Linked DNA regions of Aeoliella mucimassa. The protein of the gene in region 1 interacts with the protein of each later gene in a pairwise test. Links are inferred from orthologs where the notes say so. Each region holds a gene or a part of one and is shown in the gene's direction. Other genes may lie near its edges. The genes, in order: rplA, Pan181_RS07620 and thrS.

What was found.
Region 2: the proteins of rplA (region 1) and Pan181_RS07620 interact in binary tests that used the Escherichia coli proteins (3 or more experiments, as listed by UniProt). The link is inferred for Aeoliella mucimassa from one-to-one orthologs.
Region 3: the proteins of rplA (region 1) and thrS interact in binary tests that used the Escherichia coli proteins (3 or more experiments, as listed by UniProt). The link is inferred for Aeoliella mucimassa from one-to-one orthologs.

Annotation. Positions count from the first base shown.
Region 1 is NZ_CP036278.1:5,355,673-5,365,899, forward strand. What follows is about bases 7,232-10,018. They hold rplA (50S ribosomal protein L1), read left to right. Parts: upstream 7,232-8,179; coding sequence 8,180-8,857; downstream 8,858-10,018. Other genes in these bases: nusG (transcription termination/antitermination protein NusG), read left to right, coding at 7,232-7,409; rplK (50S ribosomal protein L11), read left to right, coding at 7,636-8,061; rplJ (50S ribosomal protein L10), read left to right, coding at 8,912-9,442; rplL (50S ribosomal protein L7/L12), read left to right, coding at 9,580-9,987. Outside these bases: Pan181_RS20965 (metal-dependent transcriptional regulator), read left to right, coding at 1-669; Pan181_RS20970 (hypothetical protein), read left to right, coding at 1,235-1,588; Pan181_RS20975 (hypothetical protein), read left to right, coding at 1,723-2,028; Pan181_RS20980 (winged helix-turn-helix domain-containing protein), read left to right, coding at 2,238-2,591; Pan181_RS20985 (malate dehydrogenase), read left to right, coding at 2,660-3,586; tuf (elongation factor Tu), read left to right, coding at 4,585-5,784; preprotein translocase subunit SecE, read left to right, coding at 6,025-6,474; more of nusG, read left to right, coding at 6,528-7,231. UniProt on the Escherichia coli protein: One of the primary rRNA binding proteins, it binds very close to the 3'-end of the 23S rRNA. Forms part of the L1 stalk. It is often not seen in high-resolution crystal structures, but can be seen in cryo_EM and 3D reconstruction models.
Region 2 is NZ_CP036278.1:1,897,465-1,907,666, reverse strand. The notes cover bases 4,354-7,115. They hold Pan181_RS07620 (cold-shock protein), read left to right. Parts: upstream 4,354-5,515; coding sequence 5,516-5,716; downstream 5,717-7,115. Other genes in these bases: Pan181_RS07610 (hypothetical protein), read right to left, coding at 6,359-7,115; rpsU (30S ribosomal protein S21), read left to right, coding at 5,980-6,177; Pan181_RS07625 (sulfatase family protein), read left to right, coding at 4,354-5,095. Outside these bases: Pan181_RS07650 (DUF3239 domain-containing protein), read left to right, coding at 1-56; Pan181_RS07645 (bS21 family ribosomal protein), read right to left, coding at 53-343; Pan181_RS07640 (bestrophin family protein), read right to left, coding at 482-1,438; Pan181_RS07635 (lactate racemase domain-containing protein), read left to right, coding at 1,918-3,135; Pan181_RS07630 (YecH family metal-binding protein), read right to left, coding at 3,160-3,414; more of Pan181_RS07625, read left to right, coding at 3,554-4,353; more of Pan181_RS07610, read right to left, coding at 7,116-7,519; Pan181_RS07605 (PEP-CTERM sorting domain-containing protein), read right to left, coding at 8,170-8,925; nadC (carboxylating nicotinate-nucleotide diphosphorylase), read right to left, coding at 9,934-10,202.
Region 3 is NZ_CP036278.1:126,159-136,528, reverse strand. Bases 3,410-6,339 are described here. They hold thrS (threonine--tRNA ligase), read left to right. Parts: upstream 3,410-3,747; coding sequence 3,748-5,931; downstream 5,932-6,339. Other genes in these bases: Pan181_RS00535 (DUF1697 domain-containing protein), read right to left, coding at 5,946-6,339; Pan181_RS00545 (PEP-CTERM sorting domain-containing protein), read right to left, coding at 3,410-3,428. Also shown: Pan181_RS00560 (polysaccharide biosynthesis/export family protein), read left to right, coding at 90-1,043; Pan181_RS00555 (hypothetical protein), read left to right, coding at 1,174-2,100; Pan181_RS00550 (superoxide dismutase [Ni]), read right to left, coding at 2,137-2,709; more of Pan181_RS00545, read right to left, coding at 3,114-3,409; more of Pan181_RS00535, read right to left, coding at 6,340-6,497; Pan181_RS26430 (transposase), read right to left, coding at 6,627-7,013; Pan181_RS00525 (DUF1501 domain-containing protein), read right to left, coding at 7,473-8,738; Pan181_RS00520 (DUF1549 and DUF1553 domain-containing protein), read right to left, coding at 8,957-10,370. UniProt on the Escherichia coli protein: Catalyzes the attachment of threonine to tRNA(Thr) in a two-step reaction: L-threonine is first activated by ATP to form Thr-AMP and then transferred to the acceptor end of tRNA(Thr). The rate-limiting step is amino acid activation in the presence of tRNA.

The DNA of each region.
Region 1 (10,227 bases):
CTGACCGTCGAAAACTACTTGAAGGCCATCTACCAGCTGGCCGACGGCGACCTGCACCGCACGGTTTCTACAGGGCAGATCGCCGAGGCCCTGTCGGTGTCGCCAGGCACGGTGACCAGCATGCTCAAAACGCTGGCCGAAAGCAGCCTGGCGAGCTACAAGCCGTACGAGGGGGTGCAGCTCACCCCGGTCGGCCGCGCGCTGGCGCTACGTGTGATCCGCCGCCATCGATTGATCGAGCTGTTTCTCGTCCAGACACTCGAACTCTCGTGGGACGAAGTGCACGAAGAAGCCGAGCACATGGAGCACGCGGTCAGTGACTGGCTGGTCGACCGCATCGAGCAACACCTGGGTCACCCGAAGTTCGATCCGCATGGCGATCCGATTCCGGCGGCCGATGGCGAGATGACCCACGCGGCGGCCATTCCGCTGGCCGAGCTATCCGCAGGACGACAGTTTCGCGTCGTGCGAGTGGTCGACCAATCGCCAGAGTTCTTGCGCGAGCTAAGCGAGTCGGGCATCGCGATCGGCGTGTCGGGCTCGGTGGCCGAAGTGCACGCTGATGGTGGACAGACGATCGAACTTGATGGCGATCAGCAACATCTCGATTCGCATGTCGCGAGTCATGTGTACGTCGACGAAACGCGCGACGCACCCTCACAGCCATAAAAAAACCGCTTGCGGTTTAGTCCAATGGGCTAAACCGCAAGCGGCGATAAAACAAACTAACCGGCCTATTGCGACGGAGTGGAGTCGCTCGAAGAATGACGCAAATCGGACGGTGCTGCGCACAGCCATGTGATCGATTCGGGCCAATCGAATTTTTAGGTCCTCCCGGCGGAATGTTGGCCGGCAAGTTTGATTCGCTACCTCGACGCTCGCGGTGGGTGATCCCACTGCAGCGAGCAGGTCGAGTCATTGTATGCAAGTAAGGTTATCGGACCAGGGCCTGCTGAACTTCAGCTTCGCGAGCAATCTTTTCGGACGCTCGCGGGCTCCCAATCGGGTTTGTGACTCTACAGCAAAATTGTAGTTCACGAAAGAACGGTCGCCACCTTTTTATCGCCTTTTTCGGTGATCGCACCGAGAGCAAACAGCGTGCCGGGATCTCTCGCGAATCGCTCTTGTGAGCGACTCCTATTTTTACTAAACGCAGCTAGGCGTGCCACGGTTCGGCGTGGTGCGGAGCTTTGTTTCGCTTTTCAGTTCACCACCAGCCTGGCGAGTTTTCATCATGCTTTCGCGACGCGATGCCCTGCTAAACACTTTTCGCTGGGTCGCCAGTTCCGTTGCTACCATGGCCTGCGCGCTGGTAGCAGATCGGGCGCAGGCCACGATTCCTCGCGGACCGGTTCTCGAGGAACGGCTGCTCGTCGGCCTGCGGGTGAAAACCCAATCCGACAAAGAATTCATTGCCAAAATCGTGGCCCTCGTCGAGCAAGGCGTGCTGCCGGTGTCGCTGGTCGACTCGACCTATTTTTGGGCGCGCGGCAAAGCATCCAAGAACCTGCGTCTGCAAAACAATCCGATGGTGTACTTTCGCCCTGGGTTGGTGGCCCGCGCGGCCCGACTCGGCATCAAGCTGTAGCGACTTGGCAAACAAAAACAGCGAATAATTTGTCGCCGGCACCCAACAGGGTCGGTAGGCATCTCGGCCGATGCTCGCTAAAATCGACAGATTGCAGCCCACCCCCCAACTACCGTGCATCGAAAGCAATTGCCATGGCGCGTAAAGTCATAAATCGCAAAGAACTGCGAGCCGAAGCCGAAGCCGCTGAGGCAGCCGAGGCAGCAGACGGCACCACAAAGAAGGTCAAGAAAAAGGCCAAGCGTAAGAGCCGCGCGAAGGCCGCCAAAGAAGTCCGCCTGAAGGCCTTCTGGGGCGTGTTCAACCAGTCGCTCCGCCGGGTCGCCCTGTACGACTTCAATCAGAAGAAAGAAGCCGAAAAGAAGGCCGAAGAACTCAGCGCCTCGGGCAAATCGCCCCACTTCGTGCAGCCCGTGAAGGAAGCCATCGAAGAGGCCTAAGCCTCCGATTCGCCCTGCTATCAGGCGTTGTAACGCTGTCAGCGGGCCAGCTTCCCACATTTCATTCTAGGCGGATTGCCCCGACCACCGGCTTGCATTCCCCGGTCGGGCAAACAAAAACATACAAGCGCGGCTCGCGTGTTAGCGCAAGCCGCGCTGTTATCTGTCGATCCGTTGCCAAGTGCCACCCGCCAGAGGAGCCACCCGCCATGGCCAAGAAAACCGCTGCCTCGAAGACCACCCCTGCCGCCAAACCAGCCCCCGCTGAAACGCCAGCCGCTGCTGCGAAGCCGACCCCAGCCCCCAAAAAGGCTGCCCCCAAGAAAAAGGCCGCCGCCAGCAAAGCCAAACCCGTGGTGCTGATGACCAGCGACCACATTGGGCACACCGCCGGCGATGTGTGGAAAGCCCTCGCCGAGCAAGGCCCACAGACGGCCACGTCGCTCAAAAAGCTGGTCGATGCTCCTGGCGACACGGTGATTGCCGCAGTCGGCTGGCTGGCTCGCGAAGGCAAGCTCGATTTCGTCGCCTCGGGTCGGGTGGTAAAAATCGCCCTCCGCTAATGTCTGTCTGACTCGATGGCCAGCCGCAGCTATCCACCAGCATGCGGCCCCAGCGAAGGAAACTAGCGATGAAAATTGCGATTGTCGGCGTTGGCCACGTGGGAGCGGCGCTCGCTTACTCGCTGCTGAATCTTGAAACAGCCAGCGAATTGATGCTGGTTGGCCGAAATCAAGGCCGACTGCAGGGCGAAACGCTCGATCTGCGCCACGCCAGCAGCTTTTTCGACGATCCCCCGCTTATTACCTACGGGCGGGTCGAGGATTGCCGCAACGCGGACATCATCGTTCTCACCCTGGCGGTCCCCCAGATCCAACTCGACCGTAACGCGATGGCCGCCGACAACGCGGCCCTGTTCCGCCAAGTCGTTCCGCTGCTTGCTGAGCAAAACCCCGCAGCTGTGCTGATTGTGGCCACCAACCCGGTGGAAGCCCTCACCCAATACACTATTGAGCTATCCGGTTTCCCACCCAGCCGAGTGATGGGGGCAGGCACGATTATCGACAGCTGCCGGTTCCGTCTGTCGCTATCCGAGCATCTATCGGTCCACCCCGACGACGTGCGGGCCTACGTACTCGGCGAACATGGTGATTCGCAGTTCCTATGGCAAAGCGGGGCCTCCGTAGGAGGCGTGACCCTCGATCCTGCGGATATCCCGCAAAGCATGATCGAGGCGGCTCGCTCGTCGGGCACCGACGTTTTTCGCCTTAAAGGGCATACCTGCTATGCGATTAGCGAGGCCCTGCAGCTTATCATCCGCAGTATCGCGGGCGACCGACTGCAAACGATGCCGGTTTCGACCCAGGTGAACCTAGGGGACGAATTCCCCCCACTTTGCCTGGCATTGCCGTGCATCGTCGGAAGAACTGGCGTCACCCGGCGTTTACAGCCGAAATTCTCGGAACAGGAATACCAGCAGTGGCTTACCTGCGGGCAAAGCGTCGCTCGCACCCTGGAAGCCATACGCGAGACATCGCCGGAACCAGTGGAAAACTAGAGTCTTTTCGAGCTTAACCCGCTCCACAGGCAACTAATTCCACAAACACTCCTGGCAAGTCACCTGGTCGGATCGCTCGACCTTACGGGGTACACCAATCGGGACGAGACGCACTTTTCGTAAGTGCACCCCCCGAACCACCCTTGCGGCTGTTGGTGTCGACTGTATATTAAGCGATTCGCACGATATCGCGGGTCGGTTGCGTCTGACTGGACGCGATCAGCGCGCTAGCGTAGCTCAATTGGCAGAGCAGCGGTTTTGTAAACCGCAGGTTGTGGGTTCAAGTCCCTCCGCTAGCTCTCTGGTGGGGCTTCGGCTAGTTGCCGCGGCAACGTGCGGCCGAAGCGATTGCAGACTTCCGGGAATGCAATCAGAAACCAAGTTCCAGCGACTCCAGCGTCCGCTTTTGCAAAAACGCCGGCAAAACCAGCACCAATACCGTGCGGGGGCTGCTAGCAAGCAGCATAAGCGACTAAGCGATGGGCTCGCAGAAGAACCGAAGTTTCCCATTCGGGAGGTTACCGAAGCGGTCAAACGGGACAGACTGTAAATCTGTTGGCTCATGCCTTCGTAGGTTCGAATCCTACACCTCCCACTAGCGAAAGCGACAAACTTCGAGAAACTAACAGTTGTGGAAAGTCAGTCGAATGACTCTCCACAAGTGATCTCGAATGTAGTCACCCCTGCTTGCGGGTGTAGCTCAATGGTAGAGCAATAGCCTTCCAAGCTAAAGACGAGGGTTCGATTCCCTTCACCCGCTTTGATGGGGGCTGTCGGCTATCGGCTCACGCCTTACAGCTTTATGATGTAAGCAGCGCCGAAAGCTAAGAGTCCACCACCGAAACAAATGCTGCTGTAGCTCAGTTGGTAGAGCACGTCCTTGGTAAGGACGAGGTCACGCGTTCGAGTCGCGTCAGCAGCTTTTCGAGTGGTGACTTACCGGTTACCTTAATTGTTTCACCTTCAGTGTTTCCCAGGTATTTGAGTTAGGGACAAAAATGGCCAAGGATACCTTTACTAGTACCAAGCCGCACGTGAACGTCGGCACCATCGGTCACATCGACCACGGCAAAACCACCACTACCGGCGCTATTGTCGCTGTGCAGGCCGCCAAGGGTCTGGCCAAGGCCAAGTCGTATGCCGATATCGCCAAGGGCGGTACCGTGCGTGACGAAACCAAGACGGTTACCATCGCCGCAGCTCACGTTGAATACGAGACTGCCAACCGTCACTACGCCCACATCGACTGCCCGGGCCACGCCGACTTTATCAAGAACATGATCACCGGTGCCGCCCAGATGGACGGTGCGATTCTGGTTGTATCGGCTCCGGATGGACCGATGCCCCAGACTCGTGAGCACATCCTGCTCGCCCGTCAAGTTGGTGTGCCCAAGGTGGTGGTGTACTTGAACAAGTGCGACCTCGTCGACGACGAAGAGCTGCTGGAACTGGTCGAAATCGAAGTCCGCGAACTGCTGGACAAGTACGACTTCCCCGGCGACGACGTGCCAGTGATCAAGGGCAACTCCAAGGCTGCCTACGAGAACCCTTCGGACCCCGAAGCCTCGAAGTGCATCAGCGAGCTGATGGATGCCATCGACACGTACATCGACGAGCCCACCCGCGAAGTCGACAAGCCATTCCTGATGGCCATCGAAGACGTCTTCTCGATCGAAGGTCGTGGTACCGTGGCCACCGGTCGTGTCGAAAAGGGCGTGATCAAGGTTGGCGACGAAGTCGAAATCATTGGTCTGCAAGAAGGCGCTACCAAGACCACCTGCACCGGTGTCGAAGCGTTCAACAAGACCATGGAATCCGCCGAAGCTGGCCACAACGTTGGTTGCCTTCTGCGTGGTGTAAAGCGTGAAGATATCCAACGCGGTCAGGTTCTGGCCAAGCCGGGTTCGATCACTCCGCACACCAAGTTCGAGGGTGAAGTTTACGTGCTGAGCAAGGAAGAAGGCGGACGTCACACTCCGTTCTTCAGCGGTTACCGTCCTCAGTTCTACTTCCGCACCACCGACGTGACCGGTACCGCCAACCTGGTTGGTGACGCCGAAATGTGCATGCCCGGCGACAACGCTCGCCTGAGCGTCGAGCTCTCCAAGCCAATCGCTATGGAAGACGGCGTTCGCTTCGCTATCCGCGAAGGTGGCAAGACCGTCGGTTCCGGCGTGGTCACCAAGATCCTCGAGTAGTTATAAAATCGGATACCGAATGGCGGGTGGCTCTACGGCCACCCGCCATTCACCCTATCCGTAGATGCGATTTCATTTAGGGGCGTAGCTCAATTGGCAGAGCACTGGTTTCCAAAACCAGGGGTTGTGAGTTCGAGTCCCACCGCCCCTGCCATTTATTTTTGTTAGCTGCCGGGAGCGGAATCTGGCCGATGGCCGGTCGGACCGCAAGCGGCATTGGTCACTTGGCGGGAGTCGTCGGTGGGTGCCTACCTGCAAGAACTGTTTAAGTTCAATCTCTATAAACGTACCCAAGGGCGCGTTGTCCGTCAGCTAACCTTTGCGGCCTGCGCTATCATTGTTGCTTTGGGTTGCTGGTCGCTTTCCGGCGAACTGCAATCGATCGACAGCCAGCCCGTTCGGTACCTACTACCCTTTGGGCTGCTTCTGGCAGGTGTCTGGGCATGCTTTCGCCTGATTCAGATGCCCCAGTTTGCCGACTTTCTCATTTCGGTCGAAGCCGAAATGAACAAAGTCGCCTGGCCCAAACGACGCGAGTTGATCAACGCCACGATTGTGGTGATAGCAGTGATCTTCCTGCTGGCGATCCTGCTCTTCAGCTTCGACTTCATCCTTCAAGCATTGAAGGCCGGAGCAGAAGGCCTGATCAAGAAAGACACGGTTGACGCCGCTACCGAGCTGGCCAAGTAGTCTAACGCAACTCGCATATCTATCTCTCTACACCTCCCGTTTGGGGTTTGACTGTGAACGACGACGTCGAAAAACAGGAAGAATTGACGTCCGGCGATTCGGCCGCGGAACCAGTGGCTGGAGATCCAGCTGAAGATGCAACCCCGCTCGCTTCCGGCGACGCCGAGGCCCTGGAGGCAAATGTCTCCGGGCAAATGAAGGAAGTCGCCGATACCTCGGCCGACGAAGGTGCTGCCACCGAAGCCCTGGAAGAAGCTGCCGAGGAACTGGCAACCGAAACCGGCAACCAACCGGCCGACGGCGAGCCGACCCTTGAAGAGCTGGAAGCACTAGTCGACGACTCCGAGCCCGAAGTCACTCCCTCCGGCCCCATCGAAATCGATGTTCCCGAGGAAGAAGACATCGACCTGAAGTGGTACATCCTAAAGGTTCAAAGCAACCGCGAACGCTCCATTGCCGACGCCCTTCGTCGCAAGATTGCCATCGAAGGACTGAACCGTTACTTCGGAGAGGTGAAAGTACCCACGGAGAATGTCACCGAATTCAAAGGTGGCAAGAAGAAAATCGTCGAACGCAAGCTTTGGCCTGGCTACATTGCCGTGGAAATGCACGTGAACGACGATACCTGGTTTGCGATTCGCGAGACTTCGGGAATCGGCGATTTCACCGGCGCCGGCGGCAAGCCTGCTCCGATGGATCCCCACGAAGTCGCTAAATTCCAGCAAACCGAAGTGGAAGAGGCCGAGGAAGCTCCCAAGCTGGATATCAAGTTCAGCCCTGGCGACAAGGTCAAGGTCATGGAAGGCAACTTCGAGAACTTCGAAGGCGAGGTGAGCAGCATCGACGAAACACACGGCCGTGTTACCGTGATGCTGAGCATTTTCGGTCGCCCCACCCCGGTGGAACTGGAGTACTGGCAGGTCGAAGGCCTGTAATCGCCGCACTCCCCCACTCGGCGGGCCCGCTGAATCCTCTCGCCATGCTAGCACTTTTTCCGATTTGGCAACCTGGGCACTACTTTCGTGCCATTTTCGCCAAAGCGGACAAAGAAATTACAAAAATCTATGCCCCCCTACTTTTCTTTTCCCAGCTAAGCGGGTAGAAAACAGGGCTCGGCAATGGTCGATATTCCTCACCTTTAAGCGCTCGAGCGACTAGGTCATGGCGAAGCAAGTTGTTGGCAAAGCAGCATTCCAAATTCCCGGTGGGCAGGCAACACCTGCTCCTCCTGTCGGTACTGCGCTCGGTAAGCACGGCATTAATCTAGGCCAGTTTGTCCAAGCGTTTAACGATGCCACCAAAGAAGCAAACGGAATGATGATTCCGGTGGTGGTCACGGTCTACAACGACCGCAGCTTCGACTTCATCACCAAAAGCCCCCCCGCGGCAGTTTTGCTCAAGAAAGCAGCCGGCCTAGCGAAGGGCTCGGGTGTGCCGAATAAGACCAAGGTTGGCAAAGTTTCGACCGCTCAGCTGGAAGAAATCGCCACCACCAAGATGCAAGACCTCAACGCCCGCGATCTGGAGCACGCCGTGCGAATGATTGCCGGCACCGCCCGCAGCATGGGCATCGTGGTCGAAGGCTAACATCGCCTGAAATCCACCAGTACACGCGTTTTTACCAAGCATAACCAAACGTGGGACGCCGGCTCACCATCGAGACGGCGGTTTGAACCACACTTCTTCCGCGAAAGGGGGAAGCATCATGCCAAAACTCACCAAGCGTCTCAAGGCATCGACTGCCAAGAAGCCGAAGAACCCGGTTCCTCTGGCCGAAGCCATCGAAACCCTCAAAGGTTACGACGCCACCAAGTTCGACCAATCGGTGGAAGTCGCCATGCGTCTGGGTGTCGATCACACTCAGGCCGATCAAATCGTCCGTGGCTCGATCGTACTGCCCAACGGCATTGGCAAAGACCAACGAGTGGTCGTGTTTGCCAAAGGCCCTCAAGCTGAAGCAGCTACCGCAGCCGGAGCCGATGAAGTAGGCGACGAAGAGCTGGCCAAGAAGATCCTCGGCGGCTGGACCGATTTCGACGTCTGTATCGCAGCTCCCGACATGATGAAAGTAGTTGGTCCTCTCGGCCGCGTGCTCGGCCCTCGCGGGTTGATGCCTTCGCCTCGTGCGGGCACCGTGACCCCCGATGTAGCCAAGACCGTCGAAGAATATAAGGCGGGTAAGGTTGAGTTCCGTAACGACAAGGGTGGCAACATCCACGCAATCGTTGGCAAGCTGAGCTTCGACTCGGACAAGCTTAACGAGAACATCCAGGCGTTCATCGATCGCATCATCAGCATGAAACCTTCTGCTGTGAAGGGTGTTTACGTGAAGAGCGTGCACCTGAGTGCGACCATGAGCCCGAGCGTTTGCGTAGCCATTTAATTCAACAGGGTGAGCAGCCTGGCTGATCACCAACCCCTGACCCCCCCGACTGTCATGAGTAAGCTTGTAAAAAACATGATTACCAACGAGCTAAAGTCTCGTTGGGATGGCGTGACCGACGCCCTGTTGGTGGATGTGGCCTCGCTCGAAGCCAACGACACCGTGGCGCTCCGCCGGCAACTGCGTGAAAAGAATATTCACCTGCTTGTGGTTAAGAACAGCCTGGCTCGCCGGGCTGCTGAGGGCACGACCCTAAGCCCTGCGTTCGATGGAACTGCTGGCACCACTGCTGTGGTGTGGGGTGCAGAAGACATCGTTTCGCTGGCCAAGGAAGTCACCAAGCTCTCGTCCAACAAAGAGTTCGAGAAGTTCACCGCCAAAGGCGGTGTAATGGACGGAACCAAGATCTCGCCCGAAGAGGTCAAGCAAGTCAGCAAGTGGCCAAGCCGCACAGAACAGCTCAGCATTCTGATGGGTCAAATTCTATCGCCGGGTGCGACGCTGTCTGGTCAAATGCTTGCTGGTGGTGCTAACCTTGCCAGCCAGATCAAGCAGATCAGCGAAAAAGAAGACGCCGCAGAATAGATTCGAATCAACACTAAAATCAACTCGCAAGGTCTTTGGTGCAGCCTGAGTAGCGATTGCCAAGCCCCGCGAATACCGACACCGTCAATTGACAAGGCCCGCCCGCGGCCGATCCAGCGAGAAAGGGAACCGTAACCATGAGCGACGAAGCAGTTGCCGAATACTCCGAAACCACCAAGGACCTCGGAGAGAAGATTATTGGCCTGACCCTCAAAGAGGCGAAGGAACTTAGCGATTACCTGAAGGACGTTCATGGTATTGAGCCCGCTTCGGGTGGTGGTGCCGTGATGATGGCTGCTCCCGCCGAAGGCGGTCCTGCCGCTGCGGAAGAGAAGACCGAATTCGACGTCGTGCTCGAAGGCTTCGGCGACAAGAAGATCGGCGTCATCAAGGAAGTCCGCACCGCGACTGGCCTGGGTCTGAAGGAAGCCAAAGAAATGGTCGAAGGCTGCCCCAGCAAGGTCAAGGAAGGTATCTCGAAAGAAGATGCCGAGAAGCTCAAGGAAGCTTTGGAAGCAGCTGGCGCTACGGTCTCCATCAAGTAGCACTCAATCGTGTTCCCTGCCCCTTCATGGTGCAGGTACGCGTGAGTGTCGCTGGATGCCGTTTCGCGTGGCAAGGTAAGGGGTGCGCGAATTTCGCCACCCCAACCTACCCACACCGCCTAGCCTGCGGGCTTTTTGTGCGTGGTGGAAGTTACGCGAGTGCCCATAGTGGTCGGTTTCTGGTATAACACCTTAACTGGCCACGCTTGCTTGCCTTCCCTTTCGGCCGATTGCATGAGC
Region 2 (10,202 bases), 3.5 Mb from region 1 along the record:
GGGAAGCCCCAGGCAAAGCGATTGGTCGCAAGATCAACAACAAGAACGACTACTAACCTGCGTGCGGTTTCTTGCGTCTCCCTCGCTTAAAAGGGGGCTCTCGAGCCATTAGATGCTGCATGGTGAGGTACACGGTGTTGTACCCATCGTATCCATGAGCAGCGAGCCAGGCGTTTCGGCGACTCAGCGCCCGCTTGTTGCGAGCCAATTCACTCGGCTTCATGTAGTGACCGGGCCTGGTCTTGGACCATTGCCTGCGAGTCGAACGATGAACCACTCTACGGAAACGGCGGAGTGCGTCGGGTAACAATTCCCCTTCACGCACGACAATTCGTCCGGGCATCGATGGCGTCTTCGTGGCCGACGCTGAGCCAAGTTCTAGAGGTCGGTTTCGACCTACCATTCACAAAGTACTGCCTTCAAGTTAGTCGATTCCACTCGTCGGCTGCAAGTCACAATAGGGATGCTCGCTTATCCCTTGCTAGAACACGATGCCATGAATCGGCACCGGCTTGGTGGGCAGGTTGGGATCGCCCATCATTTCTTTCAGGTTCTCTTCGATCGTCAGGCTGATGCTCGTAAGCGGCGTGTCGCCCGGGCGGTTTTCGAAGGGGTCTTCGGTACGTTCACCAATGTAATCGAGCGTAATGAACACGAAGTTAATCACCAAGGCCAGCGGAATATTGAACGGCCCCAGTACTTCGATAAACGCAAATGGCACCAGCGTACCATGGATGAACACGAACAGTCGCGAGAAGAAACTGTAGGGCCGCGGGAACGGAGTGTTCTTAATCCGCTCGCACATGCCTTGATGGTTGTTGAACTCGGTAAGCGTCTCGTGCAGCTTTACATAGCGATAATCCGAGAGCCACCCCCGCTGGTACGCACGGAGCAGGTCGTCGCCTTGTTCCATCAATAAGTAGTTCGGTGGATTGCGTTTGCTGAGTACCATTTCAAGGTCGTTATTCGCCAAGAACGGCTCGATGTCGTGATACTGGTTGTGCGTTTCGAGTAGTTCGTTTTCGATCTCGTTGTAAGCATGCCGCTGACGCAGGAACACACGCAGCGCATGCACAAAGGCAATGTGCCGATAGATCATGCGATGCTGCCATTGCTTCAGCTCCTCGCTGCCCGGCTGATTGTCGTCGATGGCCAGGTTCAGCACCTCACGCCCCCACGCCCGACTGTAGTTCACCAGCTTGCCCCAGATTTTTCGGGCTTCCCACCAGCGGTCGTACGCACTGTTGTTCTTAAACCCCAAGAAGATCGCCAGTGCGGTACTGAGCGTGGCAACCGCATTAAAGGGAATGGCCACCCAGGTCAAATCGAATTCGTGATGCAACACGTACACGATGAGAGAGAGCGTCAGAAAGTAAGCCATGCTCTTCCACGTATAGAAGATGATGTGGCTCCACTGAATTCTTCTGGCAATGATCATGTAGTGCTGTCACCAACCGGAGGGCTTGGGAATTCTTGCGAACTGCGGTGCTCCGGCCGCTACTTCGATGAGTCGCCTGCTGCCGGAACCGTTGCGGTGGATCGTAAGGGTGAGAAACGAGAGGGGACGAACAGACGGGGATTAACAGTGTAGCGGGACGTGCAAGAAATGGCACGTGCAGTCGCCCCACCGGTTTCCCCCATGCGGCTCGAAGTGGCTTAAAACAGTTGTTGAAACGCGCCGTCGACCTGCTCTAATACATGTTTAACCGTTGGCAGAGTGCTTCGTCCGGTGCACGCCACGCTTTGTTTAATGCCCCCACCCCGGGGGCAAAATAACTCACTTACGTCGATGACTCATCCCGTTACTGCTGGTGTTCCAACAACTTACGAAGGGAACGCTCGCCGTAAGAATTGCCCCCACGGATCGATTTCCGCGAAATGGGGGCTTTTGAATCCAATCCTTGGGACCTCCGATTCATGAAACTGCACCACGTTCAACAACAACTCGCCAACCACCCGATTGCCGACATTCCGGCTGCCGTGCATGCAGCGCTCGACAAGCTCGCCCACCCAGTGCCCGCCGGCGAGATTGCCATCACCGCTGGCAGTCGCGGCATTTCGAATATCGCCGCAATCACCCGCGCGGCTGGCGACTGGCTCAAGAGTCGTGGGGCGAAGCCGTTCATCGTGCCGGCCATGGGGTCGCACAACGGGGCGACCGCCCATGGTCAGCGGGCGATGATCGAGTCGCTCGGCATCACCGAAGAAGCGATGGACATGCCAATTCGGGCGTCGATGGATGTCGTCGAGATCGGCGAGACCTTCACCGGCCCGATCACCATGGACAAGTTCTGCCATGAATCGGATGGGGTGCTGGTGCTCAATCGCATCAAACCCCACACCTGCTTCGTGGGCCCGATTCAAAGTGGGCTGATGAAGATGATGACCATCGGCATGGGCAAGATCAACGGCGCCCGCACCTTCCATCAGGTTCCCTGCTTGAAGAAAGCCGACGCGATCATCGCCCTCGGCGAAGCGATCATCGGCACCGGCAAAATCTTCGCTGGCCTGGGCATTATCGAAGATGGTTACGACCAAACGGCCGAACTTCACGCGCTGGCCCCCGAGCAATTCGCGAGCGAAGAACCTAAACTGCTCGACCACTACACGAACGATTACTTCCCCAAGCTACCGGCCGAGGAATTCGATGTGCTGATCGTCGACCAGATCGGCAAGACCTTCAGCGGCCTCGGCATGGACCCTAACGTGATCGGCCGCCGCGGCTTGGCCGGAGTGCCCGATTTTCCTTCGCCGAGGATCGGCAGCATCGCCGCCTTGGAACTCACCACCGCTTCGCAAGGCAACGCACTCGGCTTCGGTCTCGGCGATTGCATTACGCAACGCTTGTACGACGCGATCGACTTCGAGAAGACTCGCATCAATGCCGAGACCACCGGCGACATGGATCGCATTCGCATGAATCACATCGTGAAGGACGATGTCGATGCGTTTAACTGGTGCGGCGATCGCAGCGGCACCGACCGCTGGTTGGTGGTACCCAACACGTTGCACCTCGACTCGATGTACGCCAGCGAAGGGCTGGTCGACGAGTTGAAATCGAATCCCCAATGCACGGTCGCCGACGAGCCGGTGGAAGTAGAGTTTGTCGACGGGCGGATGAAGCTGGCGTTTTAACTCTGCTAACTAGCCAGGAGCCCCCTACTCATGATCACAAATCTTGCCTGCTTCGGTCGAGAAGCCTTCGCTGGTCGGTACGAACTTGCCACGATCGGCGAGGAAGTCGATCAGCTGGCTGGCATTCATGCCACTCGCGCTGCAGGTGCAGAATCGCGCCTCAGTGCCAAAGCGGTTGTGAATCGCAGCCTCGAGCGACTCGCGATCGTACTGCTCGCCCGATTCAACCATCATCCGCATCACTTCATGCCCATGGATGTCGGTGGTGCTGGATTCCATACCTGAGAAACTCCCTAATTCGAGAAAAGTCGAGATTTACCTGCCGAGAACCTTTAAGATGATCGTGTTGGCCAGCGAACGCAAGGCCATCGCACCGCCCTCACCGCTTTTCCCTCCTCCCGAGCCGGTTGTCATGAACATGCGATTTCTCCCCCTGCTGGCCCTCTTCTCTATGGTCTCGACCTGCCCGCTCGCAGCAGCCGACGAAGCGGCCTCGCTGCCGAACGTGCTGATCCTGTACGCCGACGACATGGGCTTCGGCGACGCGAGTTGCTATAACCCCGAATCAAAAATCACCACTCCTAACATCGACCGCCTGGCCCGCGAAGGCATGCGGTTCGTCGATGGGCATTCGTCTTCTGGCATCTGCACTCCCAGTCGTTACGCACTGCTCACGGGGCGGTACCACTGGCGCAAGTTTCACGACATCGTCGGCGCGCTCGGAGCCTCGCGGTTTGATGCCGAGCGATTGACGCTTCCTGAGATGCTTCAGCAAAAGGGATACGACACCGCGTGCGTCGGCAAGTGGCATCTCGGTTGGGACTGGAATGCGATTCGTCACCCCAACGCCAAGAAAACCACGGCCGCTGGTGGCAAACAAAAGTACTGGGGATACGATGCGTTCGACTGGTCGAAGCCGGTGCCAGATGGTCCGCTCGCGCACGGGTTCGACTACTACTTCGGCGACACGGTGATTAACTTCCCGCCGTACGCGTGGATTGAGAACGATCGGTTGATCTCGCCGCCAGATGCCAACTTAGAGATCACCGCGAAGACCAAGGAAGGCAACTGGGAAGCCCGCCCCGGCCCAGCGCGGAGCGATTGGGACTTTTACGACGACTTGCCGACGCTCACCAACAAGGCCGTGAGTTGGCTGGCATCGCGCAAGGATCAGACGAAGCCGTTCTTCCTGTACTTCGCGTTGCCATCGCCACACGCGCCGATCATTCCGATCGATAAGTTCGACAACGCCTCGCAGGCCGGAGCCTATGGCGACTACGTGGTACAGAGTGACTGGTCGTGTGGCGAACTGCTCAAGACGCTCGATAAGATTGGGCTGGCTGAGAACACCATCGTGGTGTTCACCTCCGACAATGGCCCCGAGATCTATTGCTACGCTCGCGAAGAACGCTTTGGCCATCGTTCGAACAATCCCCTGCGGGGCATTAAACGCGACATCTACGAAGGGGGGCATCACGTGCCGTTCATCGTTCGCTGGCCTGGCAGAGTACCGGCCGACACTACCAACGAAGCGCTGATCTCGCAAATCGACGTGATGGCCACGCTGGCCGAAGTGGTTGGCTTCGACCTGCCCGACGGCGCGGCCGAAGACTCTTATAGCCAGCTCAGCATGCTTGAAGGTGGTTCGCCTGTTCGAACGACACTCGTGCATAATACGTATCGCGATCGCTACGCACTACGCGATGGAAAGTGGTTATGGATCAACGCCCCCAACGGCTATCATCGCCCTGCAAACAAAGCATGGGAAGCTCGACACGACTACCCATCCGACGATCACCCTCAACAGTTGTTCGATCTCTCGACCGACCTGGGTCAACGACATAACGTCGTCGATTCCCATGAAGACATTGCCCAACGCATGGCAGCGCAACTTCAACAGATTCGCGAAGCCGGCCACAGCGCCCCGCGACTGGACGATGCCAATCAGGCGGGAGGTTAAAAGAGGTGCCTAATAATGTTGGGTTTTGCAACCAATGGCACCTTTAGAATGCTTTGGAAATCCCATTTTGAGAGGGAAAACTGAGACTGAGTTTCGTTAAGGCAAAATACCGACAAAGGGACTTGCAAAAACTTGACTGGCCCAAAACCCGGCGTTACGATGCTCGGTGGAATTACGGTGGCAATGGTGTTCCTGAAGCGATGCGATCGCTGGCTTGGCTCCACGTTCTCAGAACTTCCAAATTGCCTTAGTTTCCTGCAGCAGGCCCTCTCCTCTTTCTTGGGTTAACCAGCTCTGGAAGCTCAGACACCGATGGGGGATCACGTTTCCGTAAATCCGCTAGTTGCTCAACCCACTGGTAGATGGTACGGCCTGTGGGTCGTGTTTTCATTTGTTGCTACGTACCAGGAGTGTTATGCAGTGTCGCAAGGTACGATTAAGAAGCTGACGGACAAGGGATTTGGATTCATCGAGGGAGAGCGGGGGGATATCTTTTTCCACAGCTCCGCCGTCGAGGGGGAGATTCGCTTCGACAATCTCCGTGAAGGACAGCAGGTCGAGTACACCGAGGGCCAAGGCCCTAAGGGTCCTCGTGCCGAGAACGTGAAAATCGTCTCGTAAGCAGTAAACAGGATCTTCGGATTCAAAGGCTCGCTCGACCGGCCCGCCCGGTTGAGCGAGTTTTTTGTTTCCCCACGCGGGGGCCCGCGACGCCCCCACCCGGCCAGCAGTCGCCAAAACCGGACAAACCGGTCGAATTTGCCACGTTTACCCCTGCCGACCACGCCTGGACGGGGACCCGTGTGTTAGGCTATATTACGTGACTTGTTCCTCTAGTGAGGACCGCACCGAACCTTTCCATTCCTCAGGAGTTGAGATTACCCGTGGTAAAGTTAACGCTTCGCGAACGTGAAACGGCCCAAGAGGCAGTCCGTCGGTTCCGTAAACTGGTGGAACGCTCTGGCATCAAAAAGGAAATCCGTGTTCGCGAGTTCTACGAGAAGCCCAGCGAAACGAAGCGCCGCGCGAAGATCCGCGCCGAGCGCCGTAATCGCCGCGAGCGCATGCTCGGCCGCGCCTAATCCAGCTGCTGCACTCCGCCGGCTTTCGGCGAGTCGATACCAGGTTCGCCACGCGTACCCATCAGTTTAGCTGTTAGCGTGCCGCGTGAGCGACTGAAGAACGAAATTAAAAAAAGACAGCCGACCCATTTGGGTCGGCTGTCTTTTTATTGAGTCAGCAAGTTCCGCTTCCAGGCAGAGCCTAGAAGGCGGTCTCAGCCCGCAGGAAGAACCCGTCGAAGCCCATGATGTTGGCGTCGTCGTAGCTGGTCTGCAGTTGGAAGTCGTACTCGTCGCGGAAGCCAAGGTCGTGCCATGCAGAGAAGAAGTAACCACCGCTAATGCTAGTGTTGCAGGTCACGAATACGGTACCACCCATTTCGATTTCGGTAACCGGAATGAGACGACGACCGCTAATGGTCTGCGTACCAGCTCCTACCGGCGCGGAGCCGGAGTAGTCGACCGACGACTGAGTAGTGCTGTAGTCGCCGACGAGCAGGGAGATATCGCCCTTCATGTACAGGCTGCAGATACCTTGACGACCCAGGTAACGACGCCCCAGCAGCCCTACGCGACCACCAGCACCCTGGAAGTCAGAAACCGAAGTTCCCCGCTCCAGCAGTTCGTCCGAACCATCGATCGTGCTGTAGATGCGAGTGGTATCGAAATCGACCGCACGGAACGCACCAGTGAAGGTGATATCCCAAGCAGGACACCAGCCATCACAACAAGTGTCGCAGCAGTCGCCACAACCGGTATCACAGCAGCCCAAAGGCGAGCCCAACGGGATGGTCTTCGACCAGCCGATGTCGAACGAGTTGAGGGCTATATCAGCGGTACCGACAACACGAGAGCCATCGAGTAACGGAGTCTGCTCAAGCGGCGAGATGATCTGATTGGTCGACGAAAAAGCGGGGCTTTCGAATCCGCTATCCGTATCGAAGCGAGTGTAGGTAAAGCGTACTTCTTCGCCACAGCAGTTGCGAATGCCGCCGTAGACGCGGAACGAGCTACTGTAGTCGAAATCGAGCTCGTGGAACGTATCGGTCAGGTTCGGAATGTCCCGCTCGAGGTAAGCCACCGCTTCGCTCGGATTGGCACGCACCCACAGGGCCTCGCCACCGACAAACAAACGGTTTCCCCGGCCAGTCGGCAGCAGGGCAAGATCGGCCACGCCTGGCCCGCAAGTATCGCAACTTGCCATCTGTACGCCGGTATCGAGCTGAGCCAGCGTATCCGACCACACGACTCCCTCGCCTGATTGATCGGTGCTGAAACCCGCCTGAGTTTCTTCTTGGGCACATGCCAGCGAGGCCATGGCCATGCTGAGCGCTACGGTAGCGCATGCAAATACATATTTCATCTAGATTCCCCCCAGAATCAGTAGCATGCCGGCTACGCTGCCCCCCCTTTGAGACATCCGTACCAAGCCTTGCAGTTAGGTCTAAATGGAGAGCGGGACCAACCACAGGCTTAACGGGCAGCACTGCGTCGGTATATCCTCCCCTGTCCCGTATGCTTTCGGAACATGGAAAGTAATCGGTATCGCTAGAACCGCAACTTTGGTGTTTCTCCTTACAACTGGATAAATGGGCAAAGTCCGTAAACTCACCGCAACCCGCATCCCGCCAAGTTGACCATCTGCGCACACAAAAAGACGGTGCTGTGGTCGAGGGAAAACCACAACACCGCCTTAAACAAATTTCGACGACAACCTTTTCGCCTAACGGCGGGGCGGCCTAGAGGGTGGGCGGCACCGCCGGCGACTGGGAATCGCTCGGCACCGTCGGCGACTCGACTCGCTACTCTTGCGAGTACGATGCCGCTCGGCCACCATATCGGTGCAAGTGGGCACGCACTGACGTTCACGCTCGCACCCAGCCACCGATTGCACGTGACCTCTTTGAGCTAGCATGGCAAAAACCTCTCAATGCTCTTCCCGAGTGAACGGAAAGATCACCTCCTCCCCCACGAGGGAGGAACTCGTTCGTAGGATAAATCGCCTAACCGCGGTTAAGCAGTTTTCCGACGATACCAGATGGTCGAGCCGACGAGTGCCAGGCCAACTAGCACCACGGACGAAGGCTCAGGCACCTGAGTGGGATCGGTAAGGGTACCGGCTACAAAGGTATCGATGCCTTCCATCACGCCGTACGGACGAAGGATCTGGTTGTAGTACAACGACTGGTTGCCGGATACCTCGTAGTCTTCGAGTTGGGCAGCAGCGGTTTTAGTGATCGATTGGTCATTGGTATCGACGAACAGCGCCGAAGCAATGGCATTGTCGCTCGCATCGCTACCGTTCATGTCGAACAATACCAGACGGAAGTCAGGATAGGGGAACAATCCGTCGACTCCTGCGTCGGGATCGATATCGATACCGAAACGAACAATCTCGCCAGGGGCTAGACCGCCGTTACCGATAGACACCACGAGTTCGTCGCCGGTGGAAGTCGATGAAATCGAAATACCAGGAGTTGAATCACTCAATAGCGCGTAGGTGCCGTAGTTGGTATCACCAAAGTTGTAGTCGGTGTCGCCAATCGTGATGCTGAACTCGGTCAGATTGCCGGTCGACTCTTCGAGATTCTCGACTTCGATCCAAGGCATGTTGCGGTTCTGGATACGCTGATAGGCCGTATCCCACATGGCGTACATTTTGTAATCAGGATCATCGGGGTGCTCCAGAATCATCTCTTTTTCAGAGATCTTGATCTGGAAACCTACTTCGTCCAACTCGGCCCGAGCCGACGACGAAATGCAAAGCATGACGAGTGCAATAAAACTTAGGTTCACAAGGGAACGCCAAGTACGTATGGCAAAGTTGTTAAGAATCATCTGTATTTCCCTCAAAATGGATATTCGTGCAGCATCCCATCACGAAAAACCTTGGGTGCGTGCTCTTTGGGTAAAACTCATGTAGCAACTCGCACACACATCCCAAGAGAGGTGTGGGCTTTGGGGTCCAATACGGCTGCCAGACATCACGTTGTTGCAGGTGAACTAGGAAGCAAGCGTTTGCTTGCTGGCAGCACTTCAGAAAGCGGCATGTGATACTGCAAGGCTCCCTACAGGAACCTGCAGCGCGCAACGCTACGCACCACGGCACGCCGGGCACCACGACCGTTCTACCTGGTAGGTCCGCCGGAATTGCACCTTGAAATCAGGCGTCTTACAGCAATTACCAACCAATAGAAAACGGATCACTCCACGGAAAACGCGAAAGGATGTTTGCTAGCCCGAGGACCAACAGGCAAACCATCGCCACCAGAGTATCTGAGGAGCAACACTCCACCACGCAATTGGATTGAGGAGCTACAAAGAGGTCTGGAAGCCGTGGATAGTGAATGCCAAGCGAGCGAAGTGGCAACGCCACTTACACGCCGCTTTGTCGACATTCATGAGCACAGCTCCCGGTAGCATGAAGAAAATAAATGACCTGCTCAGGAAAATACTCCTAAGCCATAATGACAGACTAAGTAGTTTGAAGTCCCATGTCAACAAGTTGTTGCGGTTTTTCTCAGTTTTCAAAAGCCCAAAAATAGACGTGGCGGGGTCCCCTCTGGAGCCTCGCCAAAGCCCGCCACGTCCGTGAGCCTCCTCCCCGGAGAGCCTACTTTCCAAAGCTAGGATGTTGCTCGTGGATGTCAAATATGGGGATTTCCAGGATGCACAGAAGCGCAGCCGCCGACCCGCCAGAAATTGGGATCGCAAGCATTGCCAAGCCTTTGGCGGAGGAAGCCATCGCGCTGGCCGCGAAGCTGTAGAACCCCTGGCCTACCGCCCGGAATCGTGCCAATCGAGGCCGATATCCAAACAGGGTGCCGAGTGGGTCAGAGCCCCCACGCTGATGCGATCGACGCCGGTTTTTGCGATTGCTCCGATCGTAGCGAGCGATACGCCGCCAGAGGCTTCGAGCAACATTTGGGGAGCAGATGCATCGCGAAGCTCCACGGCCGCCCGCAGGTGGTCATTTGTCATGTTGTCGAGCAGCACAATGTCGGGTTGGGTTGGCAGCACCTGGGCGAATTGCTCGAGGGTATCGA
Region 3 (10,370 bases), 5.2 Mb from region 1 along the record:
ATCGCCGCCCATTGATGGCCGCCCTCGGGCTTCTGGTTCTTGCGACCACCGGGTGTACCGCTTTTATGGCACCACGCGAACCGTTCCCCATGAACCCGGTCCAAGGCCCCCCGGTGAATCCGGCTGGCCGCGAGAAGGACATGGTGACTTTGCCACCTTACGTGATCGAACCACCCGATATTCTACTGATTAACGCGGTGAAAATCGTGCCCAAGCCGCCCCACGTCATCGAACCGTTCGATGGTCTGCTAGTGCGTGCCATTGGTGCGGACGATCAGCGCGATCCCATCGGCAACGCCTACTTTGTGGACCCCGAGGGCAAGATCGACCTCGGCCCCAGCTACGGCCGCGTGGAAGTCGCCAATCAGACGATCGACGACGCTCAGGAATCGATTCGCCGCCACCTGTCGCAGCTCTACCCCGGCGTGGAAGTGTCGGTGTCGCTCGGCGTATCGGCCGGGGCTCAGCAGATTGTCGGCGAGCACCTCGTCGGTATGGACGGCCGCGTGAATCTCGGCACCTACGGTTCGGTATACGTAACCGGCCTCACCGTGGAAGAGGCCAAGGCTCGCATTGAAGAGAAGCTGTCGGAGTACCTGGTGGACCCCGAAGTGGTGGTCGACATCTTCAGCTACAACAGCAAGAAATACTACATCATCACTCAGGGTGCTGGGTTCGGCGACAACATCGTGACGGCCCCCATCACGGGCAACGACACGGTGCTCGACGCGATTGCCTCGATCGGCGGTTTGAGCCAGCTTTCGAGCACGCGAATCTACATCGCCCGCCCTGCCCAACCTGGCATGGATTGCGAGCAGATTCTCGAAGTCGACTACGAAGGCATCACCCAAGGGGCGGTGACCGAAACCAACTACCAACTGCTGCCTGGCGACCGCTTGTTCATCGCCGAGGACAGAATGCGTAAGTTCGACGGGGTGCTGTCGCGATTCACGCAGCCCATGGAACGTGTGTTCGGCTTCGTCTCGCTCGGTACTGCCACGCTCAACCGAATTACCCGGTACGGCTTAGGCTCACTGAACTAACGACGCGAAACTGTGTTAAAACTAGAGCCACCCCGCCCGCAGGGTCGTGCGGGGTGGCCTGATTCGAATACCAACCTGGCGAGCCACTGCATCCGCCAGACGCCCCGATGTAAGCGAAGGAACTCGATCGATGACTACCCGCTGTCTTCGTAGAATTGGTGCCGCTTTGGTCCCTTGGGTTGCTACAGCCAGCTTGCTGGCCGCCCCCATCGGTCAGCCTACGCCACCCCCTTGCTCGCCTGAAGGAGTTTGCACTCCAGAACGTCCGACTTGGGGTTACACCAAGACGAAATGGCGGCCTTGGCCTGGCACCACGACCGGACAGTCGCAACCCGGCGAAGAAGCTCCGGTGGGTTCCGGCATTATTGGGCCCAACAAACATCCGGCACCCGAAGCGGAAGACAAGATGGCTCCACCTAAGGTCGAGGCCTTGGAGCCGACGCCTGACGAGCCGGCCGCCACCGACGAAGGTATGGATCTGCCGACCAACGAAGAGTTTGATACCGATGCTCGCCCGGCTCGGCCAAATCGTCCAGCTCCTGCGGCTGAGCCGAATCCGCTGCAACCACCGCGTCCCGCGTTCATGGAAGACTCGCTGCCATTCGGCGGTCCTGGCGATGATGGACCAGCCTTGCCGGGTCAGCCAGCCGCTCCGGCCGAAAATCCTGGTAGCGGACTGCCTTTTGGCCAACCACCTGCGGCTCCCAGCGGACTGTTCGACTCGGGCATGATTCTGCCGCCGGCCAGCACCACGCTCACGAAGACCAATCGCGACGCACCGCCGCAATTGCCGTTTAGCATGCAATCTGCACGTCCGGCTGCACCGCAGCCAGCAGTCGCACGGCCTCGCTACGAAGTAGCCACCGCTTCGATGGTAGTACCAGCCGCAGCGACCGACAGCCGCTCGCAGGCCAGCCAGCCGGCTCAAGCCTCGGTGATTCCGACCACCAACGGCACCAGCCATAACCGCAACGCTGGATTCCAACAACGCAAAAAAGCCAGCGAACTGGGCGACACACCGCCGCACCTGCCCGCTGGCTTGTTCGGAAATCGCTAAGCAAACGCTCAACGAACACGCTGCTTGCTACTTGATTTAGTGAGCAGCGTGTTCGTGATCGTGCCCAGCCTCGTGGCTGTGTTCGGCATGGGCTTCGTGAGCGGCTTCCACGGCAGTTGTCACCGCGTGGGTAGCCGCGTGCTCGGCTTCGCCTAGTACCGGTTCCTTACCTTCGTAAGCGCGGTACAGGTCGTGAATCGCTTCCTCCAGGGCCTTGGCCGTGGCGGGCTCGGCCGACTGCTTGCACTTCATGGCCGCTACAATCACGCCGTGAGCCGCTTTGAGCTGATCGACGTAGTTCTCCTTGTCAGACTTGATGCGCTGGGCCAGGAAGTACTGACCAATAATCTCTTGGATGTTGCTGGCGTGGGCTTCCTTGGTGCTTACCCAACGAGCCAACTGATTGTGGCCATTCGCGTCGTGGGTGCCCGAGAGTTCTTTGATTTGAGTAATCGCCTTGGCGATGGTCTGGGTATCTTCCAGCATTTCCTCAAAGCGGCGTTCGTCGCCATAGATGCCGCAAGGCACTTGGCAGTGAGCCAGCACCCGGCCAGCGGTAGGAAGCGACATGATCAGGGCGGCGGCAAATAGCATGAAGCGTGTCTTCATTTCGAATACTCCAGTCGTGGGTGAAAGATTCCAAGCAAATCGGAGTCGATTTACGATACTCAAGTATTCTATAGCTTAGAGATGTGCGGTGGGTAGCACTTCCGTCGTCCCACGGGCATCCACAGCTAGCGCACCAGTGGCTTGAATTTCCGCATAAAAAGGGGCGAGGCTCTCGCGTAGGGGGGACACGAAAGCCTCGCAGAAACTGCGGTATTCGGGGAAAGACACCGCAGTTATGCGGTTTATCCGCAGGCAGCAGTGCACCACCCACGGAGTATCGATTCAAGAGATTGTCCCCACACTACTCTCGAGCTAGGGGAAAGAAAACCCCTTAGATAGGGATTTTCTAGCAGATAGGTGCTAATTATTGAGAACCGGTCGCAGCTAATACCCCCACTGGGGAACTAGCCCAGACGGCGTCGCATCGCGACTGCTCCACCCATGAGCCCAGCCAGGGCCACTAGCCCCAGGGTGCCGGGTTCGGCGATGGTCATGGTGTCGACGGTCGTGTCTTGCACACTTAGGGGTTCGGTCACTCGCTTGGTGGAAGCGTCTGACAACAGGTACGAGTCAACCAGATCGTCCTCAGGCTGGCCCAAGGCAACAGCACTCGTGTCGGTGAGATCATCTAAATCACGATCATCCACCACGGCAGCTGAAGCTACCGAGCAGGAAAGAGCGATAATGGCAAAGCCGCAGAAGAGAAGATGCCGACCCATGAACCAATCCTTCACCGTTGCAGTCGTCAATGATAGTGCAGGGCGGACGCACACCAATGGTTGTCCAGTTTGTCGCAATCCTGCCAAACCGTCAGTTACCGCCTTGCTAATTCCATTGAAAAGCATCTGAGTCGTTCCTGCAAGGAATTTCATCCAAAATTCGCCATTATTGCCTTGAGCCGCAGGTGCTAGCGGTCGCTGTCGACCATCTAGCTTGGATAGTCACTATCCGGCTGCCCCTTTATACTGATCAATTTCCGGCCCGGTTCACCGCCACCAATAAACTCGTCTCACCCCGAAAACTGGCTGTACACGCACGATGCTTACCGTAGTGTTACCCGATGGGTCCCAGAAGAAGTTCGATTCTCCGGTCACTTGTTACGATGTCGCGGCCGACATCGGTACCGGCCTAGCCAAGAGCGCGATCGCCGCAGAAGTCGACGGCCGACCAGCCGACCTCCGCTACCAGCTCCCCGAATCGGGGGAGGTGAACCTGCGGATTCTCACCAAGCGCGATCCCGAAGCCCTCGGCATCCTGCGGCATTCCACCGCCCACGTGATGGCCCAGGCCGTGATGCGGCTATTCGACGGCGTGCAGCTCGCCTTCGGCCCGACCACCGCGACTGGCTTCTACTACGACATCTCTGCCCCGCAGCCGATCAAGGAAGAGGACTTCCCCAAGATCGAAGCCGAGATGAAGAAGATCGTCAAAGAGAACCAGAAGTTCGAGCGGCTCGAACAGCCTCGCGACGAAGCCCTGCAGCTCTGCAGCGAGCTCGATCAGAAGTTCAAGGTCGAGCACATTAAAACCGGTCTCGGCGAAGAGTCGCACGTGTCGTTCTACCGCCAGGGTGAGTTCATTGACCTCTGCCGCGGGGTGCACATCCCCAGCACTGGCCACATCGGCAAAGCCTTCAAGCTGCTCTCGATCGCCGGCGCCTACTGGAAAGGCGACGCGAATCGCGAACAACTGCAGCGTCTGTACGGCACCGTGTTCTTCGACAAGCAAGAACTACAGGATCACCTGCATCGGCTGGAAGAAGCCCGCAAGCGCGACCATCGCGTGCTCGGCAAGCAGCATGAGCTGTTCCACATCGATTCCACCGTTGGCTCGGGCTTGATCCTCTGGCTGCCGAAGGGGGCGACCGTCCGCGGGCTGCTCGAAGAGTTCCTGCGCACCGAGCTACGGAACCGCGGATACGAAGCCGTTTACACCCCGCATGTCGGTCGGGTAGAGCTGTACGAAACCAGCGGCCACTTTCCGTATTACAAAGAGTCGCAGTTCGCGCCGCTCTGCGAACACGACGCGGGTGGGCTCGTCGAGTACTGGATGGATCAATTGAAAGAGGGCAACCTCGATCGTGAAGGAGAGGCCAAGCTGCTCGACGCCGCGCGGCTGATGGGCTTCGACGCCGAGATCGATGCCGACTCCCCGGCCGAGGAGCGACTCGCCGCGCTCAACACCTGGGCGCATCAGCACGAGCGGTACTTGCTGAAGCCGATGAACTGCCCGCACCACATCATGATCTACAAGTCGAAGCCACGGAGCTACCGCGACCTGCCGGTCCGCCTGGCCGAGTTTGGCACCGTGTATCGCTACGAACAGTCGGGCGAGCTGTCGGGCATGACCCGCGTGCGGGGCTTTACCCAGGACGATGCCCACATCTTCTGCACCGAAGATCAGGTGGCCGACGAAGTACGCGGCTGCATCGAGTTCACCCTGAAGGTGCTCAAGTCGCTCGGCATGGAGAACTACCGCGCGCGGCTCGGCTTCCGCGATCCCGATAGCACCAAGTACGTCGGCAGCCCCGAGCAGTGGGACCGCGCCGAGAAGGCCATCGAGCAGGTCGCCCGCGAAATGAACCTGCCTGGCTGCGTGCCGGAAGCCGGCGAGGCGGCGTTCTACGGGCCGAAGATCGACTTCGTGGTGACCGACTGCATCGGCCGCGAATGGCAGCTCGGCACCGTGCAGCTCGACTACAACCTGCCGAGCGAGCAACGGTTCGCCCTGGAATACACCGGAGCCGACAACACCCAGCACCGCCCGGTGATGATTCACCGCGCGCCGCTCGGCAGCATGGAGCGGTTCATTGGCGTGTTGATCGAACACTTCGCCGGGGCGTTTCCGCTGTGGCTCGCCCCCGAGCAGGTCCGCGTGCTGACCGTGAGCGACAAGAGCGAAGAGTACGGCCGCCAGGTCGAAAAGCAGCTGACCGCCGCGGGGCTGCGGGCCTCTGGCGACTACCGTGGGGCGAAGCTCGGCGCGAAGATCCGCGAAGCCCAGCTGGAGTTGGTGCCTTACATGTTCGTGGTCGGCGAAAAAGACCGCGACAACGGCACCGTGACCGTGCGCGACCGCATCGACGGCGACCTCGGCGCGATGACCGTCGAAGACGCCCTGGCCAAGCTGCAAGAAGAAATCACCAGCCGCCAGGTCCGCCAAGTGGCCGAACAAACCGTCGGCGCCGAGATCAGCGATAAGGGCGTGGGGAACGAGTACTAGCGGGCAATCCGTAACTACATCGCGTCGAGCAACTCCAATAGTTTGCGCGTCGTGTTGCTGTTGCGGATGGTCACCTGCTGGTACGGCTTGGTGCCGGTGATGCGGGCGTAGGTGGCTTTAGTTTGCGCGGCCTTCACGACCGACCAGAAGATCACGCCGGGTGCGAGGGTGATGGTTTCGATGCCGGGCTTCGGGTCGGCCAGCGCGGCGACCACCTTCTGGGGAGTCGTCCCTCGCATGGTGAACAGCGCGTTGTGCTTTTGCGCGGGATCATCGCCCCACCCGTCGGGCGCGGCGGCAACGGCCGCTTGGTACTTGCGATAGGGCAGCACCACCGCTTGGGCGTCGTAGGCAAACCGCTCGCTGAGCGCGGCCTGCACGTCGTCGGTCAACTGGCGAACACTGCTGGTCGACGAGCGAAACAGGATGTTCCCACTCTGGATGTACGTGCTGACGGTCTCGCACCCGAGGTCCTCGAAGCACCGCCGCAGGTCGTCCTTAGCGATCACGTTCTTCCCACCAACGTTGATACCGCGGAGCAGGGCGAGGTATTTGGTAGTAGCCATGAAAACGATATTTACCCTTTGGATGACTTACAACACGCATCTTCGTTTAGCCCGAAGCCGAAGGCGATGGCTCTGCGTGCTACTCTCTCGTGGGCCGTCGCCATCGGCTCCGGCCCAAACGATTGGAGCTTAATGGTAGGTTTGCCAGCCACCTTTGTCGATTCCAGCGAATGGAGTAACAAACGACCACCCTTGCAGTGGCTTGCCTTCTTTCAAGGGGTTCTCTTCCACGTATCGAATGGCGTTCTCAACCGACTCTTCAGAATCCAGGTAAGTCTTCCACGCATGTTCTCCCCACATGCGAGGCGGTCTACCACCTGACTGTACATAGTTTTGATAAGGATGCAGTCCTCGGTTACACAACTCGCGGCTCGCTGCCCCTTTCAGCAGGTTGACCATCTGTTCCACTTGGTATCGATGGCGTGCTAACACAAGATGCGTATGCTCGGGGAGAATGGCGCAAGCCCAGATCGAGTACTTGCTTCGCTCGGCCTGCTTGGCAAACCCAGCACCCACAGCTTAGGCTTGGCGGCCATCCAGATTGACTGGCTCGTACTTCAGAGCCATGCGGCCCGCTGCTCACGTTGATCTTGCGATAGCTCTTGGCTCGCTCTCGCAGGCTGACCTCTTGAAGGCTTCCCAAAGCGAATGAGCTCCCAGTTCCACACCATGTTCGACCAGGACCCGCGTGGATCGTTGGGGAGCCAGAATCCGTAAGTGGCAAGGACCACATGGTAGCCATGAATCATCGCCCCTGCTCCCCCAAGCATCGAAACACATACGCCACATCGCTCACCATAAAGCCGAGGATGGTTCGGCGGTCGATCAGACCAACGACCGCAACCAGTGACACGGTCTTTCAGAATACGCAACCAGCGGTTCAGCCACAACCAAAAACAGTGGTGGTGCGTGCTTCCATCTCGCTAGCCGTCGCCTGCGGCTCGGGGCTAAACGATTGGGGGATTCGATGCGCGATTAACCAAACAACTCCGTAATCACCGAGCCGCCGTTGGCGATTTTCATCGGGCGGCCGTTGTTCGAGGTGAACGTCGTTTGCAGCGAGATGCCGAGGGCGTGGCACACGGTTGCCATCAGGTCTTCGCTGCTGAAGGGTTGGCTTTCGACTCGGCTGCCGTCGGCGCTGGTTTCGCCGACCGTTAGCCCGCCGTTGATGGGGCCGCCCCCGACAACGGCGCTCCACGCCCTGGCGTAGTGATCGCGACCGGCCGTGGCATTGATGCGCGGCGTGCGGCCGAACTCGCCCATCCAGATCACCACGGTGTCTTCCAGCAGCCCGCGTTGCGACAGGTCCTGCATCAAGCCGCTCATGCCTTTATCCATTTCAGGCAGCTTGTTGTCGAGCGTGGTAAAGCAGTTTTGGTGCAGGTCCCAGCCGCCGAGGTTCACCTCGACAAACGGCACCCCATGCTCCACCAACCGCCGGGCGAGCATGCACCCGCGGCCAAACCCGCTATCGCCATACAACTCTTTGGTTTCGTCCGACTCTTTACCGACGTCGAACGCTTTCATCTGCTCGCTGGTAAGCAACGAGTTGGTTTTGCCAAGCACCTTCGCGTGGTCGATCGCCGCCATCCCGCGACGCTGATTGATAAAGCGTCCTTCGATGGTTTCGAGCAACGCAAACCGCTGGGCCAGACGCTGCTCTTCGATGCCCATGTTCAGATTGCGGACGCGGCCATTCGAGTCGACCTGGAACGGCGCGTAGGCCATGCCGAGGAAGCCTGGGCCTTCGCTGCCGCCGCCGACGGAGACGAACAGCGGGATTTCCATGTCCGACAATTGGCTCTCCATCTCGTGGGCCACGACCGAACCGTAGCTCGGGTGCTGCACGTTGGGATTCGGCACGTAGCCGGTGTGCATGTAGTAGCGTCCTCGCTCGTGGTCCGCTTCGCGGGTGCTCATCGAGCGGATGACCGACAGCTTGTCCATGTGCTCGGCCAACAGCGGCATGCGATCGTTGATCAGCGCATTGCCTTTGGTGGCGATCGGCCGCGAGGGACCACCCGTCGGCGCGCCCGGCTTCAGGTCCCAGATGTCGATCGTCGGCGGTCCACCCCCCATCCAGAGCAGGATCGCGCTCTTATGATTCCGCCGCATGGTGTCGGCCGCCGCGTACACCGAACGGGTGAGCGACAACGCCGGCAATGCCAGCGCGCTGGCCCCTGCCAGGTGAGTCATGAAGTGACGGCGAGTCATTCCGGTCGGCGTGTGGAAAGGAATCATAAACAAGGCTCCAGAGTCGTCGGAGTCGTTGCTGACGGGTAGTCAGCAACAGCCGCTTCTAGGAAAAGGGTTAGGAATCTCGATCTCGATGGCCACTGCGGAGCAACACAACTTTCGCGACGGTTGTTGGCCCCCTCTCCTAACCTCTCCCCGCACGTGGGAGAGGGACGAGAGGAGAAAGTTGCCTTGCTCCTTCGTTGCCGGGTAAAGCCAGGCTAGTGAATCAAAATAAACTCGTTGCTGTTCAGTAGCGCCCACCACACGTCGCGCAGCGCTTCGGGGGCCTGCCCTTCGCGGGCCACCAGCAGCTTGTTGCAGATCACCAGTTCTTCGCGGGCGGGCTCGCGGGCCAGGGCCGCCAGGAACAAGTGGTCGACGCGTTGGGCGTTGTTCAAATCGTCGCTCGTGGCGATCTTATGCAGGAAGCTGCCGGGCTCGCACTCGGTGGCTTTCTTCACCAGGTCGCCGTTCATCATCATCAGCGCCTGAGGAATCGAACCGTTGAACGTGGTCGCCTCGGCATTATCGTCGGTACCGAACGCGGTATTGAACTGACGCAGCCAGCGTTGTTTCATCTCTTCGCGCTGGTCGTAGGCAATCGAATCGGCGGCCGACGTCGCCGTGAGCAGCGACTCGTACAGCTGCTCGGCCTGCATTTGTCGCAGATAGAAGTGGCTGAACTTGGGCCGCGCGCCGAGGTTCGGGTCGTCGCTCTGGTTGTCGCGAGTCATGCGGCTCGACAATTGATACGGCTCCGAAAGCACGATCCACCGCATCAGCTGCTTGAGGTCAAAGCTCGACTCGCGGAACTCCTTGGCCAGGTAATCGAGCAGCTCGGGATGGGTCGGCGGATTGTGCGGGCCCATGTCGTAGATCGGCTTGGTGAACCCGTAACCGAGGAAGTGGCTCCACATGCGATTCACGGCCGCTCGGGGAAACTCGTCGGAGTTCAGTATCAGCCCGGCCAGCTCCTGCCGACGATTCACGACTTCCAGGTAACCGCTGTCGCCAAAGTCTTCGCCTTTGTCGGAGTACTTGTCGGCCAGCGACGAGCCATCGACAAACACCGGGTAAGCGACCTTGAGCTTGCCGTTTCGCAGTTCGTAGTACAGCTCGGCCTTGCTGGGGTCGCCCCCTTCGCCAGCGAAGTCGGTATCGACCACCTGACCGTAGCGGCGATTGTTGTCTTCGCCTTCCATCTGCATGCGTCGCACGCGGGTTTGACGGAAGAACGCGTTGAGTTCCCAGAACTGGTTTTGCTTGTACTCGTTGAATGGGTGGTTGTGACACTGCGTGCAGCCGACCGCCATGCCGAGGAAGATCTCAGCCGTTTTCGACGTGGCTTGAATACCATTCTCGCCGAGCTTGTCGGCCAGGAAGTTGGCCGCCCCGTTGTAGTCGCTGTCGCCTGGCAGGCAGCTACCGGTCGCGGTGACCAGTTCGCTGACCATCTGATCGTACGACTTGTTCTTCTGAAACGACCGCCGTAGGTACTGCTGCATGCCGCTGCGATTGGCCAGCGAACCGCGATCGACACCGCCGGTGCGGCCGATCAGCGTGTTGGTCCAGAGCGTGGTCCAGTTACGGGCGAACTCTTCGCGGTACTCGCTGCCGAGCAACCGATCGACC